Methylorubrum extorquens: one gene and its partner. The protein of the gene in region 2 interacts with the protein of the main gene of each other region in a pairwise test. Links are inferred from orthologs where the notes say so. Each region holds a gene or a part of one and is shown on either strand. Other genes may lie near its edges.

What was found. Proteins that work in one complex are often made in the same cells at the same time.
Region 1: the proteins of J2W78_RS20065 (region 2) and gltA interact in binary tests that used the Escherichia coli proteins (3 or more experiments, as listed by UniProt). The link is inferred for Methylorubrum extorquens from one-to-one orthologs.

Annotation. Positions count from the first base shown.
Region 1 is NZ_JALJXF010000001.1:1,078,765-1,084,051, reverse strand. What follows is about bases 2,395-5,287. They hold gltA (citrate synthase), read right to left. Parts: upstream 4,540-5,287; coding sequence 3,250-4,539; downstream 2,395-3,249. Other genes in these bases: gltX (glutamate--tRNA ligase), read right to left, coding at 5,016-5,287; J2W78_RS05375 (YaiI/YqxD family protein), read left to right, coding at 2,726-3,205; lpxB (lipid-A-disaccharide synthase), read left to right, coding at 2,395-2,729. Outside these bases: lpxA (acyl-ACP--UDP-N-acetylglucosamine O-acyltransferase), read left to right, coding at 1-712; J2W78_RS05385 (LpxI family protein), read left to right, coding at 724-1,572; more of lpxB, read left to right, coding at 1,569-2,394.
Region 2 is NZ_JALJXF010000001.1:4,289,974-4,297,512, forward strand. What follows is about bases 2,275-5,025. They hold J2W78_RS20065 (lipid kinase), read right to left. Parts: upstream 4,240-5,025; coding sequence 3,310-4,239; downstream 2,275-3,309. Other genes in these bases: J2W78_RS20055 (hypothetical protein), read right to left, coding at 2,275-2,302; J2W78_RS20060 (TerC family protein), read right to left, coding at 2,547-3,293; J2W78_RS20070 (hypothetical protein), read left to right, coding at 4,816-5,025. Outside these bases: J2W78_RS20045 (hypothetical protein), read left to right, coding at 5-562; siderophore-iron reductase FhuF, read left to right, coding at 762-1,313; more of J2W78_RS20055, read right to left, coding at 1,394-2,274; more of J2W78_RS20070, read left to right, coding at 5,026-5,607; J2W78_RS20075 (thermonuclease family protein), read left to right, coding at 5,891-7,192; J2W78_RS20080 (acid phosphatase), read right to left, coding at 7,223-7,539. UniProt on the Escherichia coli protein: In vitro phosphorylates phosphatidylglycerol but not diacylglycerol; the in vivo substrate is unknown.

The DNA.
Region 1 (5,287 bases), 3.2 Mb from region 2 along the record:
CGTCGTGCTCGGCGACGGCTGCGAGCTCGTCAGCCACGTCGTGGTCGCCGGACGGACGACGGTGGGCGCGCGCACCCGGATCTATCCCTTCGCCTCGATCGGCCATCCGCCGCAGGATCTGAAGTTCCGCGGCGAGCCCTCGACACTCGCGGTCGGCTCCGATTGCCTGATCCGCGAAGGCGTGACGATGAATCCCGGCACCGCCGGCGGAGGGCTTGAGACGGTGGTCGGCAACGGCTGCGCGTTCCTCGCCAACAGCCATGTCGGGCACGATTGCCGGGTGGGCGACCACGTCATCTTCTCCAACAACGTGATGCTCGCCGGGCATTGCACGGTGGGCAACTACGCCATCCTCGGCGGCGGCGCGGCGGTGATCCAGTTCGCCCGCGTCGGCGACCACGCCTTCGTCGGCGGCCTGTCGGGGCTTGAGAACGACTGCATCCCCTACGGCATGGTGCTCGGCAACCGCGCCTACCTCTCCGGGCTCAACATCATCGGACTCCAGCGCCGCGGTTTTTCACGCGAGGACATTCACATCCTGCGCCGGGCTTACCGTCTGCTCTTCGCCCAGGAGGGCACGCTGATGGAGCGCGTCGAGGACGTGGCCGCCGAGTTCGACACCCATCCGGCGATCCACGAGATCCTCGCCTTTATTCGCGCGGGCGGCAAGCGCTCGATCTGTACGCCCCGTCCCGTTTCCGCAGCGGCCTGAGGGCCTTAAGAATGGTCGATCCCGCCCGGCCCCTCGCCCTGGTGGCCGGCGCGGGCCGCTTGCCGGAACTGGTCGCCGCCTCCCTCGAGCGGGCCCGCCGGCCGTTCCGCGTGCTCGCCGTGCGCGGCTTCACCGAGCGGGCGATGCGGCGGCGCGCCGATGCGGTGGTCGATCTCCTCGACATCCCCGGCACCCTGCGCATCCTCAAGGAGTGGGCGCCTGCCGCGGTCGTACCGGCCGGCGGCGTCGCCCGCCCGAGTCCGGCTGCGCTGCTCAACGCGGCCCACGCGGTGCGCAACCGCGATATTCTCAAGAGTCTTGCTGGTGGTGATGACCGGCTGCTGCGGGCCGTGCTCTTGCTCCTCGAAGAGAACGGGCACCGGGTGCTCGGCGTCCACGAGGTCGCGCCCGATCTGCTCGGCCGGCTCGGTCGGCTCGGCCGGGCGGAGCCCGATTCCAACGCGACCCTCTCGATCGCCACGGGCCGCGCCATGCTCGGTGCCCTGAGCCCCTTCGATGTGGGGCAGGCGGCCGTGGTGGCGGGTGAGCGCGTCATCGCCGTCGAAGGCCCCGAGGGCACCGACCGCATGCTCGCCCGCGCCCGCGCCCTCAACCGCAAGCCCTTCGGTCGCGGTACGCCCGCGAAGGGGACCGTGCTCGTCAAACTGCCGAAACTCGGCCAGGATCTGCGCATCGACCTGCCGGCGATCGGCCCGCGCACCGTGCGCCGCGCGGCGGAAGCGGGATGTGCCGGCATCGCTATCGGCGCCGGCCATACCCTGGTGATCGATTGCGAGGCGACGGTTGCGGCGGCGGATGCGGCGGGTCTGTTCCTGATCGGCGTGGAGGTCACCCCATGACGCATCGGCGGATCTGGCTCGTCGCGGGTGAGGATTCCGGCGACCAGCTCGGCGCCAAGCTGATCCGGGCGCTGCGGGCGCTCGCGCCCGCGCCCCTCACGCTCGGCGGCGTCGGCGGCGAGGCGATGGAGGCGGAGGGCTTACCCTCACTCTTCCCCATCGATGACGTGGCGGTGATGGGCTACCTTCCCGTGGTCGCCCGCGCCCGCACCCTGCTGCGGCGTATCCGCGAGACTGTGGACGACGTCGTGGCGGGCCGGCCCGACGTGCTCGTCATCATCGACAGCCCCGGCTTCACCCATGCGGTGGCGACCCGTGTGCGCAAGCGCCTGCCGGATCTGCCGATCGTCGATTACGTTTCGCCGAGCGTCTGGGCGTGGCGGCCCTGGCGGGCTAAGGGCATGGTGCCCTTCATCGACCACGTGCTTGCCCTCCTCCCCTTCGAGCCGGACGCGCATCGCCGCCTCGGCGGGCCGCCCTGCTCCTATGTCGGCCACCCGTTGATCGAGCGTCTGGCCGAGCTGCGTCCCTCCCCCGACGAGGCAGCGATCCGCGAAGGCCGCCCGCCGGTCCTCGCCGTCCTGCCGGGCTCGCGCCGCTCGGAGATCGAGCGGCTGATGCCGGTCTTCGGACAGGCGACGGCCGAACTCAGCCGACGGGTTGGTCCCTTCGAGATCGAGCTGCCGGCGGTGAGCCGTCACCGCGCCCTGATCGAGCGGCTCGCCGCCGCGTGGGAGCGGCATCCGCGGATCGTCCACGGAGAGGCCGGCAAGTACGCCACCTTCCGCCGGGCGCGGGCCGCGCTCGCGGCCTCCGGCACCGTGACCCTTGAACTCGCGCTCGCCGGCGTGCCGATGGTGGTGGCCTACAAGGTGTCGCGGGTCGAGGAAGTCATCGCTCGGCGCCTGATCCAGGTGCCGACGATCGTGCTCCCGAATCTAATCCTGTCCGAGAACGCCATGCCGGAATTCGTGCAGGCCGATTGCACGCCGCAGCGGCTCGCCGAGACGCTGGCCCCGCTTCTCGCAGGCGGCCCTGCCCGGCGGGTGCAACTCGACGCGCTGGCCCGCATCGACGGCCGGATGCGGCTGCCCGGCGACGAGGAACCGAGCCGGGCGGCGGCCCGGATCGTGCTGGAGGCGCGGCGGGCGGCATGAGCACGGAAGCACCCCCGAGGATCGCGATCTACGTCGATGCCGACGCCTGCCCGGTGAAGGATGAGGTGTACCGCGTTGCCGGGCGCTACGGCCTGCACGTGTTCGTCGTCTCGAACAGCTTCCTGAACCTGCCGCGCGAGCCCTGGATCGAACGCATCGTCGTCGGAGACAAGTTCGATGCGGCGGACGACTGGATCGCCGAGCGCGTGGGCCCCGGCTCCGTCGTGATCACGGCGGACGTGCCGCTGGCGAGCCGCTGCGTGAAGGCCGGCGCGGTCGCGCTCGCGCCGAATGGCAAGGCGTTCACGGAATCATCGGTTGGTCTCGCGCTCGCCACCCGCAACCTGATGCAGGACCTGCGCGAAGCCGGCGCGATCACTGGCGGTCCAAGGCCATTCTCCCCGAAGGATCGCTCGGCCTTCCTCGGCGCGCTGGATCGCGTGGTCATGCGCCTCAAGCGCGATCTTAAGCTTTGACATCGAGCGCCTCCGGACCGCGGGGTCCGGAGGCGCTCTTCAGCTCAGCTCCGCTGGCCGATCGGCGTGTAGTCGCGGCGATCCGGGCCGATGTAGAGCTGGCGCGGGCGGCCGATCTTCTGCGACGGGTCCTCGATCATCTCGGCCCACTGCGCGATCCAGCCGACGGTGCGGGCGAGCGCGAACAGCACCGTGAACATCGAGGTCGGGAAGCCGAGCGCCTTGAGGGTGATGCCCGAGTAGAAGTCGATGTTCGGGTAGAGCTTCTTCTCGATGAAGTACTCATCCTCGAGAGCGATCTTCTCGAGCTGGACGGCGACCTCCAACAGGTCGTCCTTGATCCCGAGTTCGTTCAGGACCTCGTGGGTCGTCTTCTGCATGATGCGCGCGCGCGGGTCGTAGTTCTTGTAGACCCGGTGGCCGAAGCCCATCAGGCGGAAGGGATCGTTCTTGTCCTTCGCCTTAGCGACGTATTTCTGCACGTTCTCGGGATGCCCGATTTCCATGAGCATCTTGAGCGCCGCCTCGTTGGCGCCGCCATGGGCCGGGCCCCACAGGCAGGCGATGCCGGCCGCGATGCAGGCGAACGGGTTCGCGCCCGAGGAGCCGGCGAGACGCACCGTCGAGGTCGAGGCATTCTGTTCGTGGTCGGCGTGAAGGATGAAGATCTTGTCGAGCGCGCGGGCGTAGATCGGGTTGACGACGTATTCCTCGCACGGAACCGCGAAGCACATCCGCAGGAAGTTCGAGGTGTAATCGAGGTCGTTCTTCGGATACACGAAAGGTTGGCCGATCGTGTACTTGTAGGCCATCGCCGCCAGCGTCGGCATCTTCGCGATCATGCGCAGCGAGGCGATCATCCGCTGGGACTCGTCCGAGATGTCGGTCGAGTCGTGGTAGAAGGCCGAGAGTGCGCCGACGCAGGCCACCATCACCGCCATCGGGTGGGCGTCGCGGCGGAAGCCCTGGAAGAAGCGGTTCATCTGGTCGTGCACCATGGTATGGCGCGTGACCCGGTAGTCGAAATCCGCCTTCTGGGCCGAGCTGGGTAGCTCGCCGAACAGCATCAGGTAGGCGGTTTCGAGGAAGTCGCCGTTCTCGGCGAGCTGTTCGATCGGGTAGCCGCGATAGAGCAGCACGCCCTCGTCGCCGTCGATGTAGGTGATCTTCGATTCGCAGGAGGCGGTCGAGGTGAAGCCCGGATCGAAGGTGAACTTGCCGGTCTGGGCGTAGAGCTTGCCGATATCGACGACGTCGGGACCGATCGTTCCGGTCTTGATGGGCAATTCGACGTTCTTGTCGCCCACGATGATGGTGCTGGCGGAAGCGCTCATGGGATCGCGGACCCTTTCTTGCGACGGGAACAGCACGGGACCGGAGGCCAATGCCGCCCGCTCCGTTGTGGCGCCGCAGCAGAGCACTGCACCCGCTCACTGAGGCACCGGGTTAGCGGATCGGTCGGCGCCCAGCAACGGTGGGCCGCTCCCGGCCTCTTCGCATATGCGAAAAACAGGCCGCATCTGTTACTGCACGAGAGGGATGAAATCTCATCCGACCGGTTCCCGCGCGCAACTCTTGGTCACTCAGAGCGCTCTGTCAGAGCGAAGATGACGCCGAAATACGCGTCCGAGCAGGATCTTCCGGCCCTCGACCGGACGATGTGCCGCCGGCAAAAGTTGGGGCTGTCATTTGCGCCGGATTGTCATTCATGGCGCCACGAAGCCCAGAGGTGCGGATATCGCGACTCGACGCATCGGCTCGGCCGATGCGTCGAGAGGGCTTATGCGTTGATCCGTCGCGTGGCCGGCCTTTAGGCCGGCAAGCGATCCCGGAGGCGGGCGAGTGCCTCGTCCCGGCCGAGCACGGCCAGGACGTCGAAGACCGGCGGCGAGGTAGCGCGCCCCGTCAGCGCCGCCCGCAGGGGCTGGGCGACTTGGCCGAGCTTGACTCCCTGACCGTCCGCGAACTGGCGCACCGCAGCCTCGGTCGTCGCTGCGTTCCATTCCGGGAGGGCTTCGAGCGCCGGCAGGAGCGCGCGCAGCCGCTCGGGCGCTTCGCCCGCGAGCAAGGCTTCGGCCTTGG
Region 2 (7,539 bases):
CACCGTGCCGGGTCACGGCTCGCTCTTCTCGAACTTCGCCGATCCGCGCTTCCAGAAGACGAACCCGTTCTCGGGCGATCCCGCGTTCCAGGATCTCACCACCCGACAGTACTGCATCGGCCGCGCCTTCGAACACCGCTTCGGCCCGGATGTCGTATTCCGGAAGAACCCCTACAATTACAACGTCTTCCGCGACCTGAGAGACACCCGGACCGACACGATCAACCCAGATCTCCAGACCGCCGGCCGCATCACCAACGCCCTCGACACGCTCTCGCTCGACAACCCGCTCGAGACCCGCTTCGCCACGGGCCCGGTCGCCCACGTCCTGATCGCCAGCCCGACCAACGAGGTGCTGGGCAGCTTCCGCCGCTCAACCGTCACCCTGCTCGATGCGGTCGCAGCCTCCGACTTCGTCAAGGCCAATCCGCGGCTGAAGCGCCTGCGACTTCAGGTCAACGTGAACAACGCGTTCGACCACCGCTATTTCACTTGCCAGGCGGGGCTCTGCCACCGCGGCCAGCCCCGGAAGTTCTTCGCGAGCCTGATCTACCGCTGGTGAGGCAGATCCCGCCCTGACCCTCATCGTCCAGACATCCCTCGACGGCGCCCTGAGCGGGGCCTTCGCCCCCTTCGCCGGTCGGCTGCGACGCGATCCTGCCCCTCGGGCCTGTGCGCTGTCGGAACTCGCGCGCAGCGATGCGATCGGCGACGGGGTCGCCCGCTTCGCGGATGTCCAGTCCGGGGGCGAGCGCAGGGCGGTGGCCTCGCTGTGGAGCGCCTACCTGTTCGCGGCGCTGGTCGCGCCGACGCTGGCGGCGGGCGCGCGGCTCGGCATGGTGCTCCCCCTCGACGCGGTTAGTCTCGCGCCGGAGACCGGGCTGCCAGCGACGGTCCATCTCGCTTCGGAACGGGCGCGGCCCGCCTCGCTTCCCGTTCAAGTCGATCGGCTGCTCGCCGAGTGCCTCGCACCCGTGATCCAGGCGCTGCGAGCCGAGACGGGGCTCTCGACGCGGCTGCTGTGGGAGAATGCCGGGGGGCATCTGTTCTGGACGCTCAAGACGATCGCGCGGGAGAATCCGGAGCGGACCGGCGAGGTGACCGAGGCGCGACAATCCCTGCGCTGGCCGCGCGAAGCCTGCGGGGCGCTCACCCTGATGCGTGCCGATGCGCTGGCGGGCCTTGAGGCGCCACGCCGCCGGCTCTGCTGCCTGCGGCACGGCCTGCCCGGCTTCTCGAAATGTGAGGGGGTCTGCCCCCTGCTCAGGCAGCGCGGGGAAAGCCGCCTATCCGGTTCACCCCCCTCATCGTGAGGCTCTGGAGCGGAGGCCTCCTTCGCGGCCGCTCCGCGGCACCTCAGGATCAGCTGAAGTTTCGAAGAGCGGCTCCGCGCTCAGCCGCGCCCGGCTTCCGCGCCGAGGCCACGCTGCGCCTTCGAGCGCAGGCGCTTATTCTGAAAGATCAGTGTGACGGTTCCGCCGCTGCCGCGGTCCGACCAGAGATAGGTCTCGAAGGTACCGAGCCCGGGTAGGGTCGCGGTGGCGTCGAGGGTGCCGCGGCAACCGAGCAGGCCCTCGGCCTCGGCCAGACGCATCTCGGCCTGGAGCAGATCGAAGGTGCCGAGGCTGACCGGGCACTGGGTCCGCTCCGTCGGCGGCCGGTGCGCGGCGACCGACGCCGTGGCGAGGCGGGGCGGCTCGCCCGCCGCGTCGGCGGCCGAGGGCTGCGCCTGCCAAGCTCGAACGGGTGGTGCATCATCCCGCGCATCGGGGGAGGCGGCGGGCATCGCGGCAAGCGCGCGTGGCACTTCCACCTGCGCTACGCCGCTCCGTAGGGCGGGGATGAAGGCCGAGCCCTGCCGAAGCCGGGAGGTCCCACTCGAAGCCCCCCCGACCCCGTGCGGTGCCCCTTCCTCGCTCGCCTCGACGGGCGCGCGGGTATGTCCAACGACGATGGCGCGGCGCAGGGCCGTCTCCAGGCCGCGCAGGTCGCGGGCGAGGCGCTCGCTCATTCCGGTGCGGGCCAACCCCGACTGGGTCTCGCAGGCCGCGAAGGTGGAAACGGCGTCGCGAATCTCGTCCTCGGTCCACTGTCCGGCCGGCTTGCCGAACAGGTCGGCCTCACCCTGCGGCACGGCATGGGCCGTGGCGGCACCGAGCCGGCCGAGCCTCTCCTCCGCGAGGGCGCGGTGCACGCCGCAGCCGCCGGCCGCCGCGAGGGCCGCGCGAAACGGCGAGGGCGCCGCCGCAACGGAGGATCCGCACGCGGCTGCGAGCAGGGCCGGTGCGAGGAGGAAGCGCATGAGGGCAGTCGCCTGGGTTCAGGTCATGCTGCCGAAATGAGCGTTTCGGCGTGAACGGATCCTTACCCCATGGGCCGGGTCAGCCGGGGATCGGCTTTCATGCCTTACCGTCCGTTGACCAGTTCTCTCGGATCGATCGCATCCCCCCGAGAAACTCGCCATCCGAGCGGGCACGGCCTCGGGAGCGGAGGCCGTATGACGTCCCAGCATCTCCTGGCAGTTTTCACGGGAAAACTGCCGGGCTTCAGGCGCCACCCATTGGCGTCTTCGCCCGCCTGCGGCGGCGGGCCACCATGTTGAGGCCCTCCACACCGGCCGAGAACGCCATGGCGGTGTAGATGTAGCCCTTCGGCACATGCGCCCCGAAACCTTCGGCGAGCAGCGTCATGCCGATCATGATGAGGAAGCCGAGCGCCAGCATCACCACGGTGGGGTTGGCGGCGATGAAGCGCGACAGCGGGTCGGCGGCGATCAGCATCACGGTCACGGCGGCGACGACGGCGATGACCATGATCGGCACGTGCTCGGTCATGCCGACGGCGGTGATGATCGAATCGATCGAGAAGACGAGGTCGAGCACCAGAATCTGGCCGATGGCCGAGCCGAAGGTGAGCGCTGCCCGGCTGCCGGGCTTCTCCTCCGGGCTCGGATCGACGCTGTGGTGAATCTCCTTGGTCGCCTTCCACAGCAGGAACAGGCCGCCCGCAATGAGGATGAGATCGCGCCAGGAGAAACTCTTGCCCAGCACCGCGAAGACCGGCTCGGTCAGGTGGACGATCCAGGCCACCGTGCCGAGCAGCGCCAGCCGCAGGATCAGGGCGAGGCCGATGCCCAGGCGCCGCGCCCGGCTCCGCTCGGCCTCGGGCAGCTTGTTCGTGACGATCGAAATGAAGATCAGGTTGTCGATGCCGAGGACGACCTCCATCACCACGAGGGTCGCCAGCGCCGCCCAGGCGGTGGGGTCGGCGGCGAGGTGAAGCAGGCTGTCCACGGGCGGATCCGAGGGTTCAGAAGGGAAGAGGGAACCGGCTCGTGGCGACGGGCGCGGCGTCCGGCGGCGCGAGAACGCGCACCGCCTTCGGCATCACCTTGAAATGGGCCGGCGTCCAGGTCGTCAACTCACCGTCGGTGTTGACCGCCCGCGGCTTGCGGGTCTTCAGCATCAGCTCCGTGGTCTCGAACGCACGCACATCCGCTGCCTTGCCGTGGGTCCCGCGGCGCAGGGCCGGCAGCAGCGCGATCAGCCGCCACCAATGGGCGACCTCCAGGCTGTAGAAATCGAGCCGTCCGTCATCGACGGTGGCGTCCTCCTGCACGGTCATGCCACCGCCGTAATGGCGCCCGTTGCCGACCGAAGCCTGGATGGTCGTGACCTTCTCGGTGCGGCCGTCATGCTCGATCGTCACGGTGAAGGGACGGGCGCGGCGCAGAAGCCGGAAGGCGGCGATGGCATAGCCCACCGTGCCCCAGGTCTTCTTGGCCTCCGCCGTCAGCTCGCTGGCGAGATCTGCGGAAAAGCCGACGCTCGCCACGTTGAAATAAAGGTGCCCGTTGACCCAACCGAGGTCGATCGCCTTCTCCGGCGCCGTGGGGATCAAGCGGGCGGCCGGCTCCGGCTCGAGGGGCAGGCCAAGGGAGCGGGCGAGATCGTTGGCGGTGCCGAGCGGCAGGATGCCGAAGGGCAGCCCCGTCTCGACCAGGGCGGGTGCGGCCGCGTTCATGGTGCCGTCGCCGCCCCCGAGGATCACCAGATCGACGGAGGACGCATGCCGCCCGATCACCTCCTTGCAATCGGCGCTGTCCTCCGGCTCGACGAGGTCGAGCCCCCCCTCGCGCAGGATCGTGCGGATCGCATCCAGCGACGCGGACCCGCTGCGAGCCTTGGCGTTCACGAGAAGAAGCGCGCGGCGCTTCCCGGTCTCCGAGGTCGCGCTCAAGCCGCCGCTCCGCTCGCATGGGGCCGGAACAGGAAAACCAACATGGCCGGCACAGGAATATCCTCGCACGCTTCACGCGCCGCGTTCGCGCCAGCGGTGAAAAATCCGACATCACGGTCGACGCCTCGACCGTCGGAGGGGCCCGGACCCGTCCTCGGCGGCCCCGCCCGATGCTTGGCACCAAGCGCGCTCGGCCTGCTGCATTCGCGCGCAGGACGAGCCGGGATCGCCATGCTCAAGGTGGGCACTTCCCGCGCGATGGCAAGGGCCCGGAGAAAGGGCGCGTACGAGGGCACTTGGCGCTGGCCCGGCACCAGGGGCCGTGACCAGGGAAGCTTGGACAGCGGGGGTAACAGGCCTTCCGGTGAAGGCACCGGTCGCACGGGCGCCCGACTCGGTGTAGGCACTCAGCCGGTGGCGGAAAGGCGTGGAACCGTAGCGGTGCCGTCACGCGTTCCCTCTCACCGACCGCCTTCCGCGGAGTGCCGGCCGCCGTCACCCTTCCGAGGTGAGCGCCGCCGGTGACCCGGCCTTCCGCGAGGCACCTTCAGGCCTGCTCGCCCGATCGGTCCCGTCATGCGCCCCGTCCTGTTTCTGACCCTTCTCCTCTCCTCGGCCTGCGCGACGGGAGGCGCCCTGGCCCAGCAGGGATCGAACTGGATCGACCCACCCGCCAAATCCGACGCCGCCCCTGCCGGCGGCGAGCGGACGAAGCCGGCGGCCAAATCCGCCCCCCGTTTCGAGGCCGAACCGGAATCCGGGACCCGTTCGCGCCGGGCCGCCGCCCCCGCCCAGCGGGAGATGCACCGCCAGGACCGCACCCGCGCCGCCGAGATGCGCCGCGCCCGCCGAGCCGCGATCCGCGAGCGCGCACGCGACGAGGGGCACGCCCACAGCGCCCGGATGCACCGCCCTGCCCCGCCGCCCGCCGCGAACCTGGCCCGCGCCGAGCCGGATCCGCGCTTCTCCGATTGGGCCGTGGCGGCGCGTCGCCTGAGTTTCGGCTATCTCGACAGCGTGTCGGCGCCCAACGGCGCGATGCTGTCCGCCGCGCCCCGCTTCTACGGCAGCTCGGTGCGCTTCCACGGCCGTGTCATGACCACCAACGCGCTCCTGCCTGAGAAGCGGCGCTTCGCGCGGCGCTGGCCCGAGCGGCGCTACGAGCCGCACGGGGAGCCGCGGATCGCCTGCGACGGACCCAGCGCCACCTGCCTCGTGCGCATCGTCCACGATTTCACGGCGGTCAGCCCGGCCCGCGGCGCGCGTTCGCAGGGGGTGGCCGAACTCACGCTGACGGTGAGCTTTGCCGGAGGCGCACCGGTCATCGTGTCGGAGTCGAGCCGCGTCCTGAGCCGGGCGGGGGCCTGACGATCGGAATCCATCGCCGGAAGCGGCTTGCCGGCGCGAAGAGCGTGCTCTTTGGGGCGTGAGCCTCGGAAAGCATCGAGCGAGCGGGAAGCATAAGCCTGCGGAGGCGGGCGCAGGCGGTTGAGGCCGGACGGGAAATCAGGATGCTCGCCTTGGGCGGTCATCCTGCGGGATCAGCCGCCGCATCGACCGGATACTCCGGCCGGTCCATGTTGTAGAAGCAGCCGACGGGCGCCGCCGTGAGGGGCGCCCCGGCGACGAACGAGAACAGGGCATCGCACGCGTGAAGGGATCGGCAAAGGCCGCAGGCCGGAGCAAGGACGAGACGGCGGCCCCGCCGGAGGCGCCGGTCTCCGAGGACGACCGCCGGATCCGCGCGCTGATCCTGGCCGAGCTCGACCGGCGCGGCGCGCGACCGGTGGCACGCCGGACGCTGGCCCTGATCGCCGAAGGCTTCGTCTTGCCCGCCGACGGGGTGCCCGGCTACCGGATCGTCGATCGCACCGGCACAGTGCGCCTGCGGGGCGAGGCGGGTGCCGGCGTGCCGCTGACCCTTCACGACCTCGTCGAGGAACTTCGGGAGCAGCACGCACCGCTGTTTCTCCCCCCTGCCCCCGAACCGGAGCCAGAACCCGCCCGCGACACCATCGCCGACGTGCGGGCCGCGGGCGCCCGCTTCGTGGAGACGCAGTCGGCGCTGGCGCGCTCCCTGGCGAACAGCTCCGCCGAGCGCAGCCGGGCGCTCGCGAGCGCCGCGAGCGAGACCGTCGAAGGCTGGCGCAGCCGCCTCGCCGAGCGACTGAAGGCCCGCCCGCGGCCCGCACCGGTCGGCGCCTCCCTCGATCCGGCCGCGTCCTCGCCGAACGCGGCGGAGCGCCTTGCCGGTGCGCGCGCCCGCGTCGGAGACGGCTGGCGGCGCGTGGCCGGCGGGATTCAGCCCCGCCAGACGGCGAACCGGATGCGCGACCTCGCGGAGGATGCCTTCGCTGCGGGTAGCCGCCGGCCGGTTCTGCTGATGGCGTTCGGCGCCTTGGCGGGCGCAGGCCTCGTCGCGGCGCTCTCCCTGAGCGGACGTGATACAGAGGAAGCCGATCGCCCCGTCCAGCAGATCGCCGAAACCCCGGCCCCGCAGACGACGCCCACCGGATCGCCGCCGGCCTCGGAGCGCGTCCCGGCGGCGGAGGAGCCGGCCCCCGATGCACCACCCGCGGACGCGCCGGGGACCACGGCCGAGCGTCCGCCCGAGCCGGAGGCGCCGCGCAAGGGCGCCAACGCCATCGTCGGCGTGCCGGAGGTGATCGACACGGCGACGCTGCGCGTCGGCGGCAAGGTCGTGCGCCTGTTCGGCGTCGAGTGGGTCCGCGGCGGCCAGTCCGACGAGCTAAATAAGTATCTCCGCAAGCGCTCGGTGACCTGCCAGCCCGCGCCCGGCAGCAGCGCGCATATCTGCACCGTGGAGGGCCGCGACCTCTCCGAGGTGGTGCTGTTCAACGGCGGCGGTCGCGCCTCATCCGAGGCGACGCCGGATCTCGCGGCGGCCGAGGATCACGCCCGCACCGAGCGGCTCGGCGTCTGGAAGCGGTGAGGCGGTGGGTCCAGGCCTATCCCGGCTTCTTCAAAGCAAGGGCTGGCGCGCCGCCGCATCCTCGCGGGCACATAGCGTGGGGTCAGGCTTTGCCCCCTCCCCGCTCAGCGCGCGTTTGAGGTCGGCCCGGGCGCGCTCCAGATCGGTGCGGAACTCGGGATCGGCGAGCAGCACGGCGACCAGCGCCGAGGCGCCGGTGCGGGCGGCCTCGACATCGCTGAGCCAGTGGACGCCGCACACCACGCGGCTCTCGCCGTAGAGCCGGCTCCGCACTAGGAACTGCGTCGCCTTCTCCGGCATCAGGTTCGCCATGATCATCCCGTAGGCCCAGCCCTGGCCGGAATGGC